Regions from separate parts of the Rhizobium sp. WSM409 genome, predicted to be linked through region 3. Evidence: predicted binding sites of a transcription regulator. Region 3 holds the regulator's gene; each other region holds the start of a gene.

The links. The regulator LexA, encoded in region 3, represses DNA repair genes until DNA is damaged. The targets are predictions, from matches to a motif close to TGTTCNNNNTGTGTTCNG.
Region 1: AC25BC_RS02805 (PA0069 family radical SAM protein) is a predicted target of LexA. The motif match lies at 3,308-3,325, and genes of this name have one in related genera.
Region 2: AC25BC_RS21355 (ImuA family protein) is a predicted target of LexA. The motif match lies at 2,710-2,727, and genes of this name have one in related genera.

The regions. Positions count from the first base shown of each region.
Region 1 is NZ_CM172794.1:581,912-587,827, forward strand. Features, by position in the region: gene AC25BC_RS02790 (F0F1 ATP synthase subunit B) at 1-370, shown strand, start outside; gene AC25BC_RS02795 (F0F1 ATP synthase subunit B) at 374-865, shown strand; gene rnhB (ribonuclease HII) at 1,230-1,919, opposite strand; gene AC25BC_RS02805 (PA0069 family radical SAM protein) at 2,082-3,239, opposite strand; gene AC25BC_RS02810 (glycosyltransferase family 2 protein) at 3,379-3,897, shown strand; gene AC25BC_RS02815 (hypothetical protein) at 4,079-4,393, shown strand; gene moaB (molybdenum cofactor biosynthesis protein B) at 4,428-4,979, opposite strand; gene AC25BC_RS02825 (4-(cytidine 5'-diphospho)-2-C-methyl-D-erythritol kinase) at 4,979-5,890, opposite strand.
Region 2 is NZ_CM172794.1:4,348,600-4,354,515, forward strand. Features, by position in the region: gene AC25BC_RS21345 (error-prone DNA polymerase) at 1-293, opposite strand, end outside; gene AC25BC_RS21350 (Y-family DNA polymerase) at 290-1,705, opposite strand; gene AC25BC_RS21355 (ImuA family protein) at 1,746-2,690, opposite strand; gene AC25BC_RS21360 (metallopeptidase family protein) at 2,852-3,289, shown strand; gene AC25BC_RS21365 (DUF1737 domain-containing protein) at 3,394-3,600, opposite strand; gene AC25BC_RS21370 (HpcH/HpaI aldolase/citrate lyase family protein) at 3,600-4,520, opposite strand; gene AC25BC_RS21375 (hypothetical protein) at 4,659-4,892, shown strand; gene AC25BC_RS21380 (VOC family protein) at 5,005-5,427, shown strand; gene leuD (3-isopropylmalate dehydratase small subunit) at 5,562-5,916, shown strand, end outside.
Region 3 is NZ_CM172794.1:1,763,017-1,768,932, reverse strand. Features, by position in the region: gene AC25BC_RS08960 (FtsB family cell division protein) at 1-256, opposite strand, end outside; gene eno (phosphopyruvate hydratase) at 394-1,668, opposite strand; gene kdsA (3-deoxy-8-phosphooctulonate synthase) at 1,806-2,651, opposite strand; gene AC25BC_RS08945 (VOC family protein) at 2,648-3,544, opposite strand; gene lexA (transcriptional repressor LexA) at 3,743-4,462, shown strand; gene AC25BC_RS08935 (ComEC/Rec2 family competence protein) at 4,443-5,916, opposite strand, start outside.

The sequences.
Region 1 (5,916 bases), 1.2 Mb from region 3:
TCAGCGTCACACGCGCATTTCCCAGGATCTGGAAGAAGCAGGCCGCCTGAAGGCCGAAGCCGACGCCGCCGTCCGGACCTATGAAGGTGAACTGGCCGCTGCCCGCGCTAAATCCAACGCGATCGGCTCCGCCGCACGCGACGCCGCCAAGGCCAAGGCCGAAGAGGAACGCCGCGCTGTCGAGGCGAGCCTTTCGGAAAAGATCAAGGCTGCCGAGCTGCGTATCGGCGAGATCAAGGCCAAGGCTTTCGCCGACGTCGGCACCATTGCCGAGGAAACGGCGGCTGCCGTGGTCGATCAGCTGATCGGCGGCACCGTCGCCAAGGCCGATGTCGCCGCCGCCGTCGCGGCTGCCAAGAAGGAGGCTTGATCGATGGAATTTGCCTTTGACGCGACTTTCTTCGCCTTTGTCGGCCTCGTCCTCTTCCTGGCGCTGGTCGTTTATCTGAAGGTTCCGGGAATGATGGCACGGTCGCTCGATGACCGCGCCGATCAGATCCGCAACGAATTGGCCGAAGCCAAGCGTCTGCGCGAAGAGGCCCAGCACCTGCTCGCCGAATACCAGCGCAAGCGCAAGGAAGCGGAAGCCGAAGCGGCCCACATCGTTGCCGCCGCTGAGCGCGAAGCCGAAATGCTGACCGCCGAAGCGAAGAAGAAGACCGAAGAATTCGTCGCCAACCGCACGGCGCTGTCCGAGCAGAAAATCAAGCAGGCCGAGGTCGAGGCGATGAAGGCGGTGCGTTCCGCTGCTGTCGATCTCGCAATCGCGGCCGCTGAAACCGTGCTTGCCAAGCGGGCCGACACCAAAATCCAGTCCGAGCTCTTCGGCAATGCCGTCGGCCAGGTCAAGACCCGGCTGAACTGAGCGGTTTCGAAAAGATTTGAGAGGAGGCCGGGCATGTCCCGGCCTTTTCTTTTGTTGATTACTCGGTCTCGTGCCGGGTATCTGCCGCAGATAAACAGACTGCAGACGTTCGGGCAAACCCGCTGCGGTCCGCTGCTCTCACCCGGCGCCAGCCCCTCATCCGGCTGCCGCCACCTTCTCCCCGCAGGCGGGGAGAAGGGATATGCCGCGGCCTTCTCCGTCCCCCGCCTATCTCTCGCAGGGCACGTCCCCTCGCCCCGTTTACGGGGAGAGGGTTAGGGTAGGGTTAGGGTGAGGGGCAGCCTTCGGCGTGAACCGGACAGCATTGGGACAAGCTCGGGCATATCCCGGTCTTTTGAATAACCTACTCGGAAAGCAGCTCGTCCGTCTCAGGAGCGCCCTCGGTCTTACGCAATGGCCTGAAGCTCATCCGGTGCAGCGAGCAGGGGCCGTGTCTCTCGATGCCGGCGCGGTGTTGCGCCGTGCCGTAGCCCACATGCGCGGCAAAGCCGTAATCCGGAAACACGCTGTGGGCCCGCGCCATCATTCGGTCACGCGTCACCTTGGCGACGATCGAGGCGGCGGCGATCGAGACCGAGCGGGCATCGCCCTTGACCACCGCCTGTCCGGGGCAATCGAGGCCGGGCGGCACGTCGAGCCCGTCGGTCAGCACGTAACTTGCCGGAATGGCGAGGCTGCAGATGGCCCGGCGCATGGCGTCGAGGCTTGCCTTGCGGATATCCGTCTCGTCGATGCGCGTCGAGCTGGAGGAGGCGATGGAGACGGTCGCAGTCGCCAGAATCTGCACGAACAGTTCCTCGCGCCGTTGCGCCGAAAGCTGCTTGGAATCGTTGAGACCCTCAGGGATGCGCCTCGGATCGAGAATAACGGCGGCCGCCACGACGGGTCCCGCCAGCGGCCCGCGGCCTGCCTCGTCGGCGCCCGCGACCGGCCAGTGGCCAGCCTTGCGGGCTTTGAGTTCCAGTCGGAAATCCGGCACGAGCGGAGCCGTGTCGAAAAGCAGGGGAGAATCGGGTGACGTGCGAGGTTTCATGCGGCTGAACCTCGCACGCCAACCCGATTGCCCGCAAGTCCCCGGATCAGGGCGGCGGCCGGGGACGCTCCGGCGGATGGTGGCGGTCAGGGCCATCCGCGGGAATTGCGCTCGGGCTCGAAAACAGGCGGTTTCTCGAGAGCCGATGCGCAAGCTCAAAAATCAAAGAAGCGACAGCTGCACGCCGCTGCCATCGGGCGGCACGAACAGATCGTCGCGCAGCGGCATGCTGCGGCGCGTCAGCTCGAAACGTCGGGCGGCCATTTCAAAGCGCCGGGCAATCTGCCAGGCATAGGGGCCGGCGCCCTTCATGCGCTTGCCGAATTCGGCATCGTAATCCTTACCGCCGCGCATCGAGCGCACCAGCGACATCACATGCCGGTAACGATCGGGGTAATGCTGCAGCAGCCAGTCGCGAAACAGCGGGCTGACCTCGAGTGGTAGCCTGAGGATGACGTAGCTCGCCTCGGCGGCTCCGGCAGCCTTGGCCGATTCGAGGATGCGCTCCAGTTCGTGGTCGTTCAACGCCGGGATGAGCGGGGCGGCCAGCACAGCCGTCTGGATGCCTGCTTCGGCAAGCGTGTGGATCGTCTCCAGCCGCCGCGGCGGCGTGGCGGCTCGCGGCTCCATCGTCCGGGCAAGCTTGCGATCCAGCGTGGTCACCGAGATGCCGACGCGCACCAGGTTCTTAGCTGCCATCTCCTGCAGAATGTCGAGATCACGCAGGATCATCGCCGACTTGGTGACGATCGATACCGGATGGTTCGCCTTGTTCAACACCTCGAGAATGCCACGCATGATGCGCCATTCCTTCTCGATCGGCTGATAGGGATCGGTATTGGTGCCGATCGCGATCACCCGCACCTTGTAGCTGGGCTTGGCGAGTTCCCGCTCCAGGAGTTTTGCCGCATCGGGCTTGGCAAACAGCTTCGTCTCGAAATCGAGCCCTGCAGAAAGCCCCATATAGGCGTGTGTCGGTCGGGCGAAACAATAGATGCAGCCGTGCTCGCAGCCGCGATAGGGATTGATCGAGCGGTCGAAGGGAATGTCCGGCGATTCGTTGCGGGTGATGGCCGTGCGCGGCTTCTCGACCTGCACTTCGGTCTTGAATGGCGGCAGCTCTTCCCACGTCTGCCAGCCATCGTCGACGGTTTCGCGTTGCTGCGCCTCGAACCGACCTGTCGGGTTCAGTCCCGCTCCACGTCCACGCCGCCGATCGACCTCGACTCTCAGACCGGAGGAAACGATCATCGCATCGGCAATATCTGCCGTATTGGCAGGCGCGAATGCGGCCTGCCCTGCCAGGGACTGCTCTCTCATCGGATTCTCCCGCGGCGAAAAGCCATCGCCTTCGCCCGTTTTGCTGATTAAATTCCTATCCGCAAAACGAGAACAATGCAAGAACAAAATGAGGAAAACGGTGCTGGCAAAAATTTGTGCGGCGCATTATAAATGGTCAATGTTGACGGTTGTTCTCGAATGTCAGGATCAGGAATCTGAGCTGGCACAGACTTTATCGGTATTGGTGGCAGGCGCGGTGGAGGGGCTGGTGAGCGATGTGGTCGTGCTCGATCACGGCTCGCGCGACGGCACCTCGCGGGTGGCCGACGCCGCCGGCTGCCGCTTCCATTCGCAGTGGGATATCAAGGACATCGTCCGCTCGGCGCGCGGCGAATGGCTGCTCTTTGTCGAGCCGGGCGCCAGACCCCAGGCCGGCTGGATCGATGAGATCGCTGAATATGTCGCGCTGAACAAATTGCCGGCGCGCTTCACCGCATCGCGTGCCTATAGGCGCCCTTTCTTCCAGCGTGTCGGCCGGGCCGTGCCGCCGCTGGAACTCGGCTTTCTCCTGCCGAAGAAGCAGGCGCTCGCTATCGCCAAAAGCGGGATGCGGCTTACCGAATTCGTCAAGGGCCAGAAGCCGCGCAAGCTCGCGAGCGAATTGATTCCGTCCTGGGTTGCCCGCGCTGCGCGATAGGTGCCACAACTCTCTCCATGAGCAAAAGATGGCGCCCAATAGGATTTCGCGCTATAATTCAACATGGCGCCGTCGAAGCGCCTCGCTTCGCAACGGAATGGCCATGGAATGCCGGTGAACGGCAGAACAGGTCAGCGAAAATCTCCTCTTCTGCCGGGCTCCCGGCGAAAGGAGGTGCATCATGGCACGCGGTAGGATCTACGGCCTCGTAGCCGTCATATTGCCGACATTGGTGATCGCGCATCCGCATTCGGCTGCATCGCAGATGATGCGCAGTTGCGCAGGCCGACCCGAAATCGTCAATTTCCTGGACAAGAACTTCGCCGAAAAGCTCACGGCAGTCGGACTGATCAACGAGAACGCCATTCTTGAGGTCTATGCCGCCGAAAGCGGCACCTGGACCCTCATCGTCACGGACGTTCACGGCATAAGCTGCGTTCTGCTGTCGGGTGACAGCTGGGACACGATGCCCGTCCTGCCGGGCCTGGCCACATAGTGAATGCTCCTGGTGCGCCAGGGGCAACCATGCCCTACTTCGTCGCGCCGCGTTTCAGGTGCTCGTCCAGCCGCGGCATGATCTCGACGAAATTGCACGGCGCGCTGCGATAGTCGAGCTGTCCTTTCAGAATGCCGTCCCAGGCATCCCGGCAGGCGCCGGGCGAACCCGGCAGCACGAAGATAAAGGTGGCGTTGGCAACGCCCGCCGTGGCGCGCGACTGGATCGTCGCCGTGCCGATCTTCTCGTAGGAGATCCGGTGGAAAATGGCGGAAAAGCCGTCCATCCGCTTTTCGAACAAAGGCTCCAGCGCCTCTGGCGTCACGTCGCGGCCGGTAAAGCCGGTGCCGCCTGTGGTGATGACGACGTCTATGTCTTGGTTCTCAGTCCAGGCCTTCACCCGCGCGGCAATCTTTTCGCGATCATCGGGCACGATCCCCCGGTCGACCAGCCTGTGCCCCGCCTCCCTGATCCGCGCCGCCAGCGTGTCGCCTGATTTGTCCGTCTCCGGCGTGCGCGTATCCGAGATCGTCAAAACCGCAATGCCGACCGCGATGAAGGGTCGCTTTTCGTCCAGACCTGCCATCACGCGCCTCCCGAAACCGTTTCTGTCGCCTGGAAATACCAGTCAGGGCGCTTGTCGTGAAGAGCTGCCGCCGCACCTTCGGCAGCAGTCATGCTCGCAAAGATGCCGAAACAGGTGGCGCCGGAACCGGACATGCGGGTCAACAGGGCGCCGCGAGCCTGCAGCATCGCCGAGATCGCCGCAATCTCGGGCACGAGTTCGCGCGCCGGCGGCTCCAGGTCGTTGCCGGCAGCAGCAATCGCCGCGAGCCAGTCGGCAGCCTGAGACCCGCTCAAAGCCAGGCTCAGGGCCGGATTGTTCTTTGTCGCCAGCCGGCGGAAAACCTCAGGCGTCGCGACGCCCTTCAGCGGATTGGCAAGCACCATGGCAAAGGCCGGCAGATCAGGCACCGGTTCGATCTTTTCGCCGATGCCGCGGGCAATCAGCGGCCGGCTCTCCAGGCACATCGGCACGTCGGCGCCGAGCTTCAGAGCCAATGCTGCGAGCGTCTCCGCCGATAACGTCGTGCCCCAGAGCCGCATCAGCCCGCGCAGCGTCGCGGCCGCATCGGCCGAGCCGCCGCCGATGCCGGAGGCAACAGGCAGGTTCTTTTCCAAATGGATGCGGACGGGAAAGGCGAGGGGACCGACCACCTCACGCAGCAGGTCGCGGGCCTTCAGCACCAGGTTGGTGCCGCCGTCGCCGGCAAGCGTTTCGCCAAAACGGCCGGACAGGGTCAATGCGTCGGTCGGCGACCGCATGAAGTCCAGCCGATCGCCGTGACCTGCGAAGGTCACCAGCATATCGAGCAGATGATAGCCATCCGGCCGTTGGCCCGTCACATGCAGGGCCAGGTTGATTTTCGCGCGTGCTTCCTCGGAAAAGCTAGAGCATGATGCCGAAAAGTGTGAGCGGTTTTCGGACGACATCATGCTCTATTTCTTTGATCTCACGCCGG
Region 2 (5,916 bases), 2.2 Mb from region 3:
AAGACGAGACGGGCGCCCGGCTGAATCCGGATAGGATCGAGGATCTCCTCCTTTTTTCCTTCCTTCTTCGCTTGGGCCAGAATCGCATCCTTGTTCTTGTATCTCTCCTCAAGCTGCTCCGCCTGCGCATGCGCCCGCACCACGCCGGCAACCGAATTCCGGTCCGCAATCCCGAGACCGCCGAGCCGTAGACGAGCAGCCTGCACGACCATCTCCTCCGGGCCGGAGGCGCCTTCAAGAAACGAGAAATTCGTCCTTGTGCCGATCTCGAAGAGTGCGCGCGCGATTGTCATGCGAACACGCCATGCATGAACCAGCGAGGATCAAGCGCCTGACCATAAAAGCCCCGCCGATAGATCCAGAAGCGATGTCCGGTCTCATCCTCGATGCGGAAATAGTCGCGCGACTCGGCGTCATTCCCATCGATCCACCATTCCATGGCGATCCGTTCCGGCCCTTCGCTTCTTGCCACCTGATGCTGAATGCGCCGCCAGCGGAAGATCTGCGGCGGACCATCGGGCACTTCGGCAAGGATGGTCTCGACGGGCTCTGGCGTTGCAAAGAGCCGCAGCGGGCGCTCTTCGCGGAAAGGAAGCTGGATGTCCTGCGCTGCCTTCCGCCTGGGAAGGCTCTCCATCACAGGAACCGTGATGACGGCGCGTTCCGGAACATGGCTCTCGCGGAGCTGGAAGCTTTGCAGGCAATCCGCACCAAGTCGGGCCGAGACCCGGTCGACGAAGGCCGAAAGCGAGACCTCTCCCTGACGGTCGCCCTCGAAATCACCCTGCGCCTCGTTGAAGGGATCGTGCCGCAACACATTCAACCGCAGGATCTCGAAACCATAGCCGGCATCGAGATCGTCATAGACCGCCTGCAATCGCTCGGAAAAAAGTCCGGCGATGAACTTTGGTTCGCGAAGCGGCTGCGAAGCGCCGACGGAGATACGAAAGACCCTGCCGTCGACGCGGAACAAGACCAGTTCGAACACCCGCCCGCCAGCACCCCGCGCCTCCAGCGACGGCTGCAGCGATAAGGCGACCTGCCTGGTGACGGCAAGGATCTGTTCTTCCGTCCCGATGGGCTCGATCAGCCGGCTTTCGGCCGAGAGGCTGGCAACAGGACGCCGGGGCGAGACCGGCTCCTCTTCACGTCCCAGCGCCTGGTCGAGACGCAGAAGCAGCTCCGGGCCGAACCGGCGGGTCAATGGCGCTCGCGGCGCATCGATGACGTCGCCGATATATTTCAGACCGAGCTTCTTCAGAGCATCGACGGTCCGTCCTTCCAGCCGCAAGGCTGCAACCGGCAAGGACACCAGCACATGTTCCGTCTCTTCGTCCTCGATCACGCCGCCTTGCCCGAAGCGGGACGCGGCCCAGGAAAGGCCGGGTGACGATGAGATCGCGCCGCGGGCATCGAACCCCATATGAAAAAGCCGCGACAGCACATCCCGAAGAAGCGCCTTTTCACCGCCGAAAAGATGGGCGCAGCCGCTAATGTCGAGAAACAGGCCGTCCTTGCCGTCGAACGCCACCAGCGGCGTATAACGGTCGCACCAGTCGGCAATTGCCTCCAGCAACCGGCGGTCGGCCGCCGGATCCTCTTCCGCGACCTCGAGCATGGGGTACATGGCGCGCGCTTCGGCAACGCCGAGCTCCTTCCTCAACCCCAGCCTCTCGGCCAACTCGTCCAGTGCCGTTAGCCGCATGGCATTGTTGAGCTTGCCGGAACAGACGATAGGCGGCGTCTCAGGACGCCCTTTCGAACGCCAGGAGAGCCCCCATCGCTTGCGGGCGATGCGGTCCGTTGGCAGATGCGGGAAGCTGAGCGCCAGAATGCGCTGACTGTTCGCCTGGAGGACGAACGAGGTTTGGTTCGGCGACAGGGAGAAATTCGCGTTCATGGGGATTCCACTCCAGAAGAAAGGAGAGCGGGGCCGGATTTCGGCTCTTCTCCAGCGTCAGACGGAAAATCGGATTGCCGATGCTGCCGGAAAGTGTCGATCCATCCGGCAACGACCGCAGAGCGGACGGGGCCGGTTCGACATGCAGACGGAAGGCCGCACTGCTTGCCTCCTCCGCCCCGGCCTGACGGACAAGAAAGAGCGGACGGCGGGCAGCATGCGCCCTGAGACTGAGCCTGCGGCTTTCGGTCAGGCCGAAATGGGCGGGATTGCCCCGGACTTCAAAGATGACGGCCGAGAAGGCAGCACTTTCCACCGCCACCTCCGCCAGCCAGAGCGCCTCGTCCAGCTTGCGCGGCGCGGCATGGAGAAACCGCTCCGGGCTCAGCCCGAAATCCCGAAGCCCGGGAGCATAGGGACGGCCGGCCTCCAGCGTGCCGACGGCATCGCCGATCCAGAGCAACGGCAGAAGGCGGCCGGCATCCGCCTCCTGTTTTTGCAGCCGCGCGGCAACAGCCATCGCCAGCCCGCTTGCAGCACCGGCATCGCGAGACAGAGCGGAACGGAATTCGGTGATCGCATCGAGCGGCAAGCCGCCTTCCAGGGCGCCGTCGAGCAACTCCACCCCAAACGCCAGGGGCGGCAGAATGCGCTCCTGGCGGGTCTTACGTCCTTCTGCCAGGGCTTCCCGCTCCGCTGCGGCAAGTGCCGGCGCGAGTCTTCCCTCCAGTCTGGCGATGGTTTCGCGGAGCGCAAAAAGCCGCTCGCGCGCCAGGGCGTGCTGCGCCATGGCGTTCTCCGATCCGTCTTGTTCCTGTTATGTTCTTATAGATTCCAGAGAGCTAATGAAGAGTCAACGGCCATTTTCTATGAAAATATTCCTGCCTTTGATTCCGCACTCGAAAATCGGCGATAAAGGTTCTATATGGGCCCGCAAAGGAAGGAATATTCATGGCCCGCATAGACCAGAGCGATGATTGGCGGGACCGCCATGCGCCGACGATCAGCGCCTTCGAGTCGCTGGCGATGGAGGCCTATAGCCATCTGCCGGATGAATTCCGCCAGCTGACGACCAACCTCACGATCGAGATCGAAGATTTCCCCGATGACGACGTTTTCGAGGACATGGCGCTGGAAACCCCTTTCGATCTGCTTGGCCTTTTCGAGGGCAGGGGCATTTCCGAACGTTTCACGGTGGAAACCGGCGAGATGCCGAACCGCATCCGCCTCTACCGCCGCCCCATCCTCGATTACTGGGCTGAGAACGACGAGACGCTCGGCGATATCATCACCCACGTCCTGATCCACGAAATCGGCCACCATTTCGGGCTGAGCGACGATGACATGGAGCGGATCGAGGCAAGCGCCGAGGAAGCAGCCGAGCGATAGAACGCCGCGCGTCCAAGGACGCGCTAAGGACGCTCTATCACTTTCAATCACGCATAATCCTTTCCGAAAATCGATTACGATTTTCGGGGTTATGCGCTAAAACCTCACTGCTCGGAGAGTTTCATCTCAGGATCGTAATCCTTGCCTTCGACATGTTTGACGACGGCCTGGCCGCACTGCATCGCGCCGATTGCGGCATTGAAGGCATAGGTCGGGGAGCCCTCCAGCGACCAGCCCTTGTTGAGGGCGGCGGTGACCTTATGGCAGAAGGAAGCATCGTCAGGACCGGTCAGGAAGCGGTAGAGTTTCATCACATCGTCTTTCGTGCTGCAGCCTGGCGGGCTGCGATCAGGCGGGCTTTATGGACCAGACTTTCCGCCTGGACAAGATGCAGCCGCTCGACCATCCGCCCGCCTGCATTGATGACGTTCAGCCCATCGGAAGCGGGGTCGGCAAAGGCTGACATGATCGCCTCCGCTTCCGCAATCGCTGCCGGATCCGGACCGAAATGGCGGTTGGCGGGCTCGATCTGCGCCGGATGGATCAGCATCTTGCCGGCAAAGCCCATGGCCCGGCCCTGCAGACATTCGGCATCAAAACCCTGTTCGTCCCTGAAATCGTTGAAGACGCTGTCGATCGCATCGAGCCCGTAGGCGCTGACAGCAAGGACGACCTGCATCAGCCACGGCACGAGATAGTTCCTCCCTGGCTGTGGAAGCACGCCGGTTTCCTTGCGCAGGTCGTTGAGCCCGACGACCAGGCAATCGAGCCGCGAGCCCGGCGTGCGCCCGGCTTCGGTGATAACAGCCGCATTGAGGATGCCGCGCGGCGTCTCGATCATCGCCCAGATGCGCAGATCTTCCGGCGCATCCGCCTCGGAGAGAAAGTCACTGAGCGCCATGACATCCTGCGGTTCGTCGACCTTCGGCAGCAGCACGGCATCAGGAGCAAGCGCCGTCACCAGCTCCATGTCCGCCAGGCCGAAATCGGTGGACAGGCTGTTGATACGGATGATCCGCTCCTTGCCTTCGAGCGGTCGAGCCGAAAAGAAATTCCTCAGGTTTTCCCGCGCTTCCGCCTTCTTTTCCGGCGCCACGGAATCCTCGAGATCGAAGATCACCGCATCGCAATCGACCGCATGGGTTTTTTCGAGGGCGCGGGGATTGATGGCAGGCACGCTCAGCACCGAACGGCGCAGGCGCATGGAGCGGGTCGTGGGGTTTCGGCTCATGGCGAATTAGTGCCAAGCTTTGAAAGCCGAAGCAAGCAGCCCACCCCAGAACATCTAGCAGAACAACAAAAAGCCATGCTTGCCTTGCAGAGAGGAAGGAGAAGGACCACATTCCTTTCCGAAGAAAGGTCTCTAACCATGCAGAACATTCGCTCCATCTTCCTCATGCTTGCCGGCGCCACCGTTTTCGTGGCCATGCTGCTTTTCACCTTTTCGGTGACGCTCGCCGTCGGCGGCATCCTGACCGTGCTCATGGTCGGACGTGCGCTTTCGATGAAGATGAAGCCCGTTCCGGTCCGCGCCAAGGCAAACAACGGTAAGCGTGAGATGCGCGTGTGGAACGACGGCCGCGGCACGATCATCGATCTCTGATCACCGGATTTTCCAAAAATTTTGACCGACACTGTCGGCTCCAGATTCCATCATGCGTCCTTGAAACAGCCAGGCATTCCGCCGGCTCGTGAAAAACGTATGGAGGACGAGCATGGATACGACGACAGAGAGCAACTCGACCAAGATGCCGCCGGTCAAGAATGGCCTGCTGCCTTATCTGACGGTCGATGGCGCGGTGAAAGCTGCGGAATTCTACAAGAAGGCTTTCGGCGCCGAAGAGGCATATCTCGTGCCGGTCGACGAGAGCGGCAGAACGATGCATGTGCATCTCTACATCAACGGCAGTTCCCTGATGTTGTCGGACGCCTATCCCGAATACGGCCATGCCTTCAAAGGCCATGAAGGCTTTGCCATCCAACTGGTGATCGATGATATCGATTTCTGGTGGGATCGCGCGGTTGCCGCCGGCGCCGAAGTCGTCATGCCGGTCGAACTGATGTTCTGGGGCGATCGCTATGGCCAGCTTCGTGATCCGTTCGGCGTCCTCTGGGGGTTGAACGCACCGTCCAAATAAGGGACAGGCCGCAATCGGCGGACCGCGCGAAACGTCGCGTGGCCGCCATCTGTGAAAGATTCTCCTTCATTTCGGCGAAAAACTGGACTAGATGCAAATTCAGAAAGTAGATTTGCTGAAATGGAGCATAGGTCATGGATAAATTCGTGAAGCTCACGGGCGTTGCAGCGCCGCTGCCGGTTGTCAACGTCGACACCGACATGATCATTCCGAAGGATTATCTGAAGACGATCAAGCGCACCGGCCTCGGCACCGGCCTCTTCGCGGAGGCTCGTTATAACGAAGACGGCTCAGAAAACCCGGATTTCGTGCTGAACAAGCCGGCCTATCGTGATGCCAAGATCCTCGTTGCCGGCGACAATTTCGGCTGCGGCTCCTCGCGCGAGCACGCGCCCTGGGCGCTTCTCGATTTCGGCATCCGCTGCGTCATCTCGACCAGCTTTGCCGATATTTTCTACAACAACTGTTTCAAGAACGGCATCCTGCCGA
Region 3 (5,916 bases):
CTTTTTCGTCCAACATATCCTTATCGAGCGACCCGTCACTCAAGAGCGCGACCTGATTTTCCAGATGTTCGCGCTTCGCCTTCAAGATCGCAAGCTCTTTTTCACGCGCGACACGCTGATGCTCGAACGTCTCCGTTGCGCGCAGGCCGTAATCGCCATGGATGCAATGATAACCGAAATAGGAGAGGAAGGCGACCGTCATGGCCGGAATGACGAAGCGACCGATCTTTCTCTTCTTATGATGCTTTGTCCACATACACGCATGCTCTTGAACGCATTACCAATTCGTTCAATCTAACGTGCAGAGATTAACCGTTCGTTGACTCTAAAAAACGGGCAACAAAAAACCCGCGCCGGGAAGGCGCGGGTCAAGCCGTTGAAAATCAGATCCGATCAGCCGCGAACGATCGAGCGGCCGGCATACTGGGCCTGCGGGCCGAGGCCCTCTTCGATACGGATCAGCTGATTGTACTTGGCAAGACGGTCGGAGCGCGACAGCGAGCCGGTCTTGATCTGACCGCAGTTGGTGGCGACCGCGAGATCGGCGATGGTCGAATCTTCGGTCTCGCCGGAGCGGTGGGACATGACGGCGGTATAGGCCGCCTTGTGCGCCGTGTTGACGGCATCAAGCGTCTCCGTCAGCGTGCCGATCTGGTTGACCTTGACGAGGATCGAGTTGGCGACGCCCATGCGGATACCGTCGCGAAGACGGGCGGAGTTGGTGACGAAGAGATCATCGCCGACGAGCTGGGTCTTCTTGCCGGCTAGGTCGGTCAGCGTCTTCCAGCCATCCCAGTCGTCTTCGGCCATGCCGTCCTCGATCGAGATGATCGGATACTTGGCGGCGAGTTCGGCCAGATATTCGGCCATGGCGCCCGATTCCAGCGTGCGGCCTTCCCCTTCGAGAACGTATTTGCCGTCCTTGAAGAATTCCGTCGAGGCGCAGTCGAGGCCGAGGCACATGTCGTCGCCCGGCTTGTAGCCGGCTTTCTCGATCGACTTCATGATGAAGTCGAGAGCTTCCGGCGCGCTCTTCAGGCCCGGTGCGAAACCGCCTTCATCGCCGACATTGGTGTTATGGCCCTGTGCGGCAAGTTCCTTGCGCAGCGTATGGAAGACTTCCGAACCCATGCGCACGGCTTCGGCGATCGAATCGGCGCCGACCGGCAGGATCATGAATTCCTGGAAATCGATCGGGTTGTCGGCATGGGCACCACCATTGATGATGTTCATCATCGGCACTGGCAGCAGGCTGGCGGAAGCACCGCCGACATAGCGGTAGAGCGGCAGGCCGGACGCCTGGGCGGCAGCCTTGGCGACGGCGAGCGACACGCCAAGGATGGCGTTGGCGCCGAGACGCGACTTGTTCGGCGTGCCGTCCAGCTCGATCATGATGTTGTCGATCTGGATCTGGTTTTCGGCGTCGATGCCGCCGATCGCGTCGAAGATCTCGGTGTTGGCGGCTTCGACCGCCTTTTCGACGCCCTTGCCCAGGTAGCGCTTGCCGCCGTCACGCAGTTCGACCGCCTCATGCGCGCCCGTCGAGGCGCCCGAGGGAACGGCCGCGCGGCCCATGCTGCCATCTTCGAGATAGACATCGACTTCGACGGTGGGGTTGCCACGGCTATCGAGAATCTCGCGGGCGATGATATCGGTGATTGCAGTCATGGGTTCTTCCTGCTCGGTGGGTGATAAATGGTTCGAAACCTGTCTTAGTCGAAGGCGTGCAAATTACAATGCTGCAATAGCCTTCGGACCAGCGTTCGGATGTGGCCTATAGCACGATCATGTCAGACTGTTGAACGTCAAGCCTTGGCGACCGCATCGAAGGCGAGCAGCTTTTCGAGAAGCCGCGGCATGTCCTTGAGATAGACCATGTTCGGGCCGTCGGAAGGGGCATTGTCGGGGTCCTGATGGGTTTCGACGAAGACGCCGGCAATACCGGCAGCCACTGCTGCCCGCGCCAGGGTTTCTACGAATTCCCGCTGACCGCCGGAGGAATCGCCCTGCCCGCCCGGCTGCGCTACGGAATGGGTCGCATCGAAGACAACGGGCGCACCCATCGCCGCCATGATCGGCAGCGAGCGCATGTCGGAAACCAGCGTATTGTAACCAAAGGAGGCGCCGCGCTCGCAAAGCAGCACGTTCGGATTGCCGCTGGCGTTGAGCTTCTTCAGAACATTCTTCATATCCCAGGGAGCGAGGAACTGGCCCTTCTTGACATTGACGACGCGGCCGGTCTTGGCGGCGGCGATGAGAAGGTCGGTCTGGCGGCAGAGGAAGGCCGGGATCTGCAGGACGTCGACGACCTTTGCCACCTCCGCGCATTGCTCGGCGGTATGAACGTCGGTCAGGACGGGAAAGCCGAACTCCTTTTTGAGGTCGGCAAAGACCTCCATGCCTTTTTCAATCCCGATACCGCGTTCGGCCGACAGCGAGGTGCGGTTCGCCTTGTCGAAGGAGCTCTTGTAAACGAGGCCGATGCCGAGCTTGCCGCAAAGCTCCTTCAGCGTGCCGGCGACCATGAAGGCGTGGTCGCGGCTCTCCATCTGGCAGGGACCGGCAATCAGCGACAGGCGGCCGGTATTGGAAAAGCTGACCTGGCCTTGGCCTTCGCCGATCCTGACTTCGGAATTCGTATCAGTGCTCATCGTGTTTCCTCGAAGGCGAAGAGCGTGCCCTGCCCGGGCGCGGGCTTCACCAGAATGCGATTGTTCTTGCGCGCGTATGTCACCCCGTTAGCAGCCAAATGCGCTTCTGTCACGGCAAGATCGGCGACAGCGAAGAGGATTGCCCGGCCGCGCAGGCCACGATCTGCGGATGAGCCGACGATGTCGAAATAGGCCTCCAACCCTTCCGCCGTCATCAGGCTGATTTTGGCATTCGACGCCGGGATATTGACGCCGAAACCGGTTTTCTCGACTGCCGATTGCACCACGGCGAGGCTGACGAAGGCAGCGAAGGCGGCAGCATCAGGCGCGCAAAGCGCTATCTCGACTATGCCGGTGACGCCATTGGCATGCGTCTCCAGCACGGCGCGGTCGGCCGGCAGCGGATTGACGCGCTCGACGGTAAATAGCAGGAGATCAGGCGCGCGCAGATCGCCGGCAAAAGCCAGCTTGAAGCCGGCAATCGTCTCAGAACCGTCCGGCATCGTCATCGGCCGGGTGAACTGCAGCATCTCGCCGGCGCTCGATCCGTTACCGACGAAATTCTGATGATCGATGCCGGCATCCTTGCTGCCAAAAGCCAGCCCCGAAAGCCCCTCCGCGCCGCAGCGGAAGCGGAAAGCCTGATTGCGGGCGGTGAAGACATTGCCTTGGCGCGCCGACGCCTCGCTCTCCTCGACGCTCGCAATCCCGAGCGGCTCCAGATAGGTCTTGTCAGCAAAGAAGACGCAGGCATTCTCCGTTCCGAAGGGATGGCGCGCATCGGGGGCAACGGTGAAGCCGAGCTTGCCGAGCCTCTCGCGCGCCAGATCGATATTGACGACCGGCAGCACGACATGATCCAGCGGGTGCGGTTTGGCGGAGTGCTCGTTCATGATATCCCTCCCTGACACGGCAAGAGATGTGCGACAGCGCTTCCCTCAACGCAAGACTTCTGTGCCAATCCGGCGAATGAAAATAAAAATCTCAACGAGTTGGCGCCAAGTTTTACGGAAATTTAGCTACTTGCGGAACACATATGGAACATATAGTGTCTGTTCTGGATTTGTTTCAATCACGAGGTCACAACGTCGATGCTCACGCGCAAACAACAGGAGCTTCTCCTTTTCATTCATGAGCGCATGAAGGAATCCGGCGTTCCGCCATCTTTCGACGAAATGAAGGATGCTCTGGACCTCGCCTCGAAGTCCGGGATTCATCGCCTGATTACGGCGCTCGAGGAGAGAGGCTTCATTCGCCGCCTACCGAACCGCGCCCGTGCGCTCGAGGTCATCAAGCTTCCGGAGGCCTACAGCCCCAGCATCCAGCCGCGGCGCGGCTTTTCGCCGAGCGTCATCGAAGGCAGCCTGGGCAAACCTCAGCCGGTCGCCGCCCCTGCTCCCGCAAAACCCGTCGCCGACAACGGCAACTCGGTTTCCGTGCCGGTCATGGGCAGAATCGCCGCCGGTGTGCCGATCTCGGCGATCCAGAACAACACCCACGACATCGCCGTTCCGGCCGACATGCTCGGTTCCGGTGAACATTATGCCCTGGAGGTCAAGGGCGATTCGATGATCGACGCCGGCATCTTCGACGGCGACACCGTGATCATCCGCAATGGCAGCACCGCAAGTCCTGGCGACATTGTTGTTGCACTCGTCGATGACGAAGAAGCGACACTCAAGCGCTTCCGCCGCAAGGGCGCCTCGATCGCACTGGAAGCGGCCAACCCGGCTTACGAGACCCGGATTTTCGGACCAGACCGTGTTAAGGTGCAGGGCAAACTCGTCGGCCTCATTCGCCGCTATCACTGACATCGGTTAGGCCGGATTCGGTAAAGCTGTTGCTGCGCCAGTCAAAGGCGCGATGGCGCATCCATGGTCGCGACAATGCGTCAAATGCGGTTGCCACCTCCAGGCCGGCGTCCGCGAAGCGCAACTCGATGGATCCGGTCCTGCGCAGCGTCTCGCCGGTGAAGAGCGTCGCACCTGAGCGGCAGCTGTTGAAACGCAGGCGGACCGACGTCACGATGATATCGGCCGCGTCGCATGCCGGGCCGAGATAGGCGGCATTGTCGATGACAGCAACCACACGACCATTGCCAAGCCTTGATGCGCACCAGGCCCTCTTGACGCAGGAAAAGCGGTTTGCTTCACCGGCCGCTGCGGCCGCCCGCATCGCTGTCCTCGCTTCGTTCTGCTGATCGCGGGAAAGCTTGACGCGGCGGTCTTCTCCTACCTGCGGGATAGCAGGACCATCCAGCATCTTCGGCGGATCATGTCTCGGCAGGACCAGGGCTCTCTGCCACTGGTCGAAGATGAAATCCGGTGGTCTTTCACGGTTGGAAGCCATTGCTGCCGCTTCGACCACCGCGACGAGACTGCCATCCTCCGAAATCACCAGATCCGGCGGCCGGGGAACCGGTAGAAGCAACAGGATGAGCGTTGCGACCGCGATGATTGATGTGCCGATATGGCGCAGCCGGGTGCGGAGCAGCGTCAGCAGCAGAAAGCCTGCCACGGCGACCGCGAAATACCAGGCGGGCAAGCGGCCGACGTCGATATTGCCATCCCAGCCGGACACCGTCTTTGCGACCGCGATCACCAGATCGAGGCCGAATCCGACGACCTTCCAGGGCAAAACATCCAGACCGAAAGGCATGAGCAGCATCGCCAGCAAGCCGGCCGGCATGACGATGAAGGAGATGATCGGCATCGTCGCGAGGTTTGCCGGCAGGCCGTAGGCGGTCAGGCGATGAAAATGCTCGATCGAAAACAGCGCGGTGGAAAAACCGCCGATCAGCGAAGTCAGGAAGACGCCGCCGAAGAAACCGGCAACCGTAACGACGGGCCTGATGATAGGTAGCTTCAGAAAGGCGTTTTCGCGGACGCGCCGGTCCTTCCACAACTGATAACCCGAGACCAGCGCCAATGTCGCGGCAAAGGACATCTGGAAGCTCGGACCTAAGACCTCGGACGGTGAAATGAGGATGATGACGAGGGCGGAAAGCGCGACATTGCGCAGGCTGATCGACGGCCGGTCGAAGAAGACGGCAATCAACATGATGGCCATCATGATGAAAGCGCGCTCGGCAGAGACCGCAAAGCCCGAAATCAGGAAATAGGCAGTAACGGCGATGAGCGCGCCGGCGGCAGCGATCTTCTTCGTCGGGTAGGCCTCAGCGATACCGGCAAAGATGCTGAGCAGCATCCGAAAGCCGACGAAGAAGATGCCGGCCGACAGCGCCATGTTGAGACCGGAGATGGCG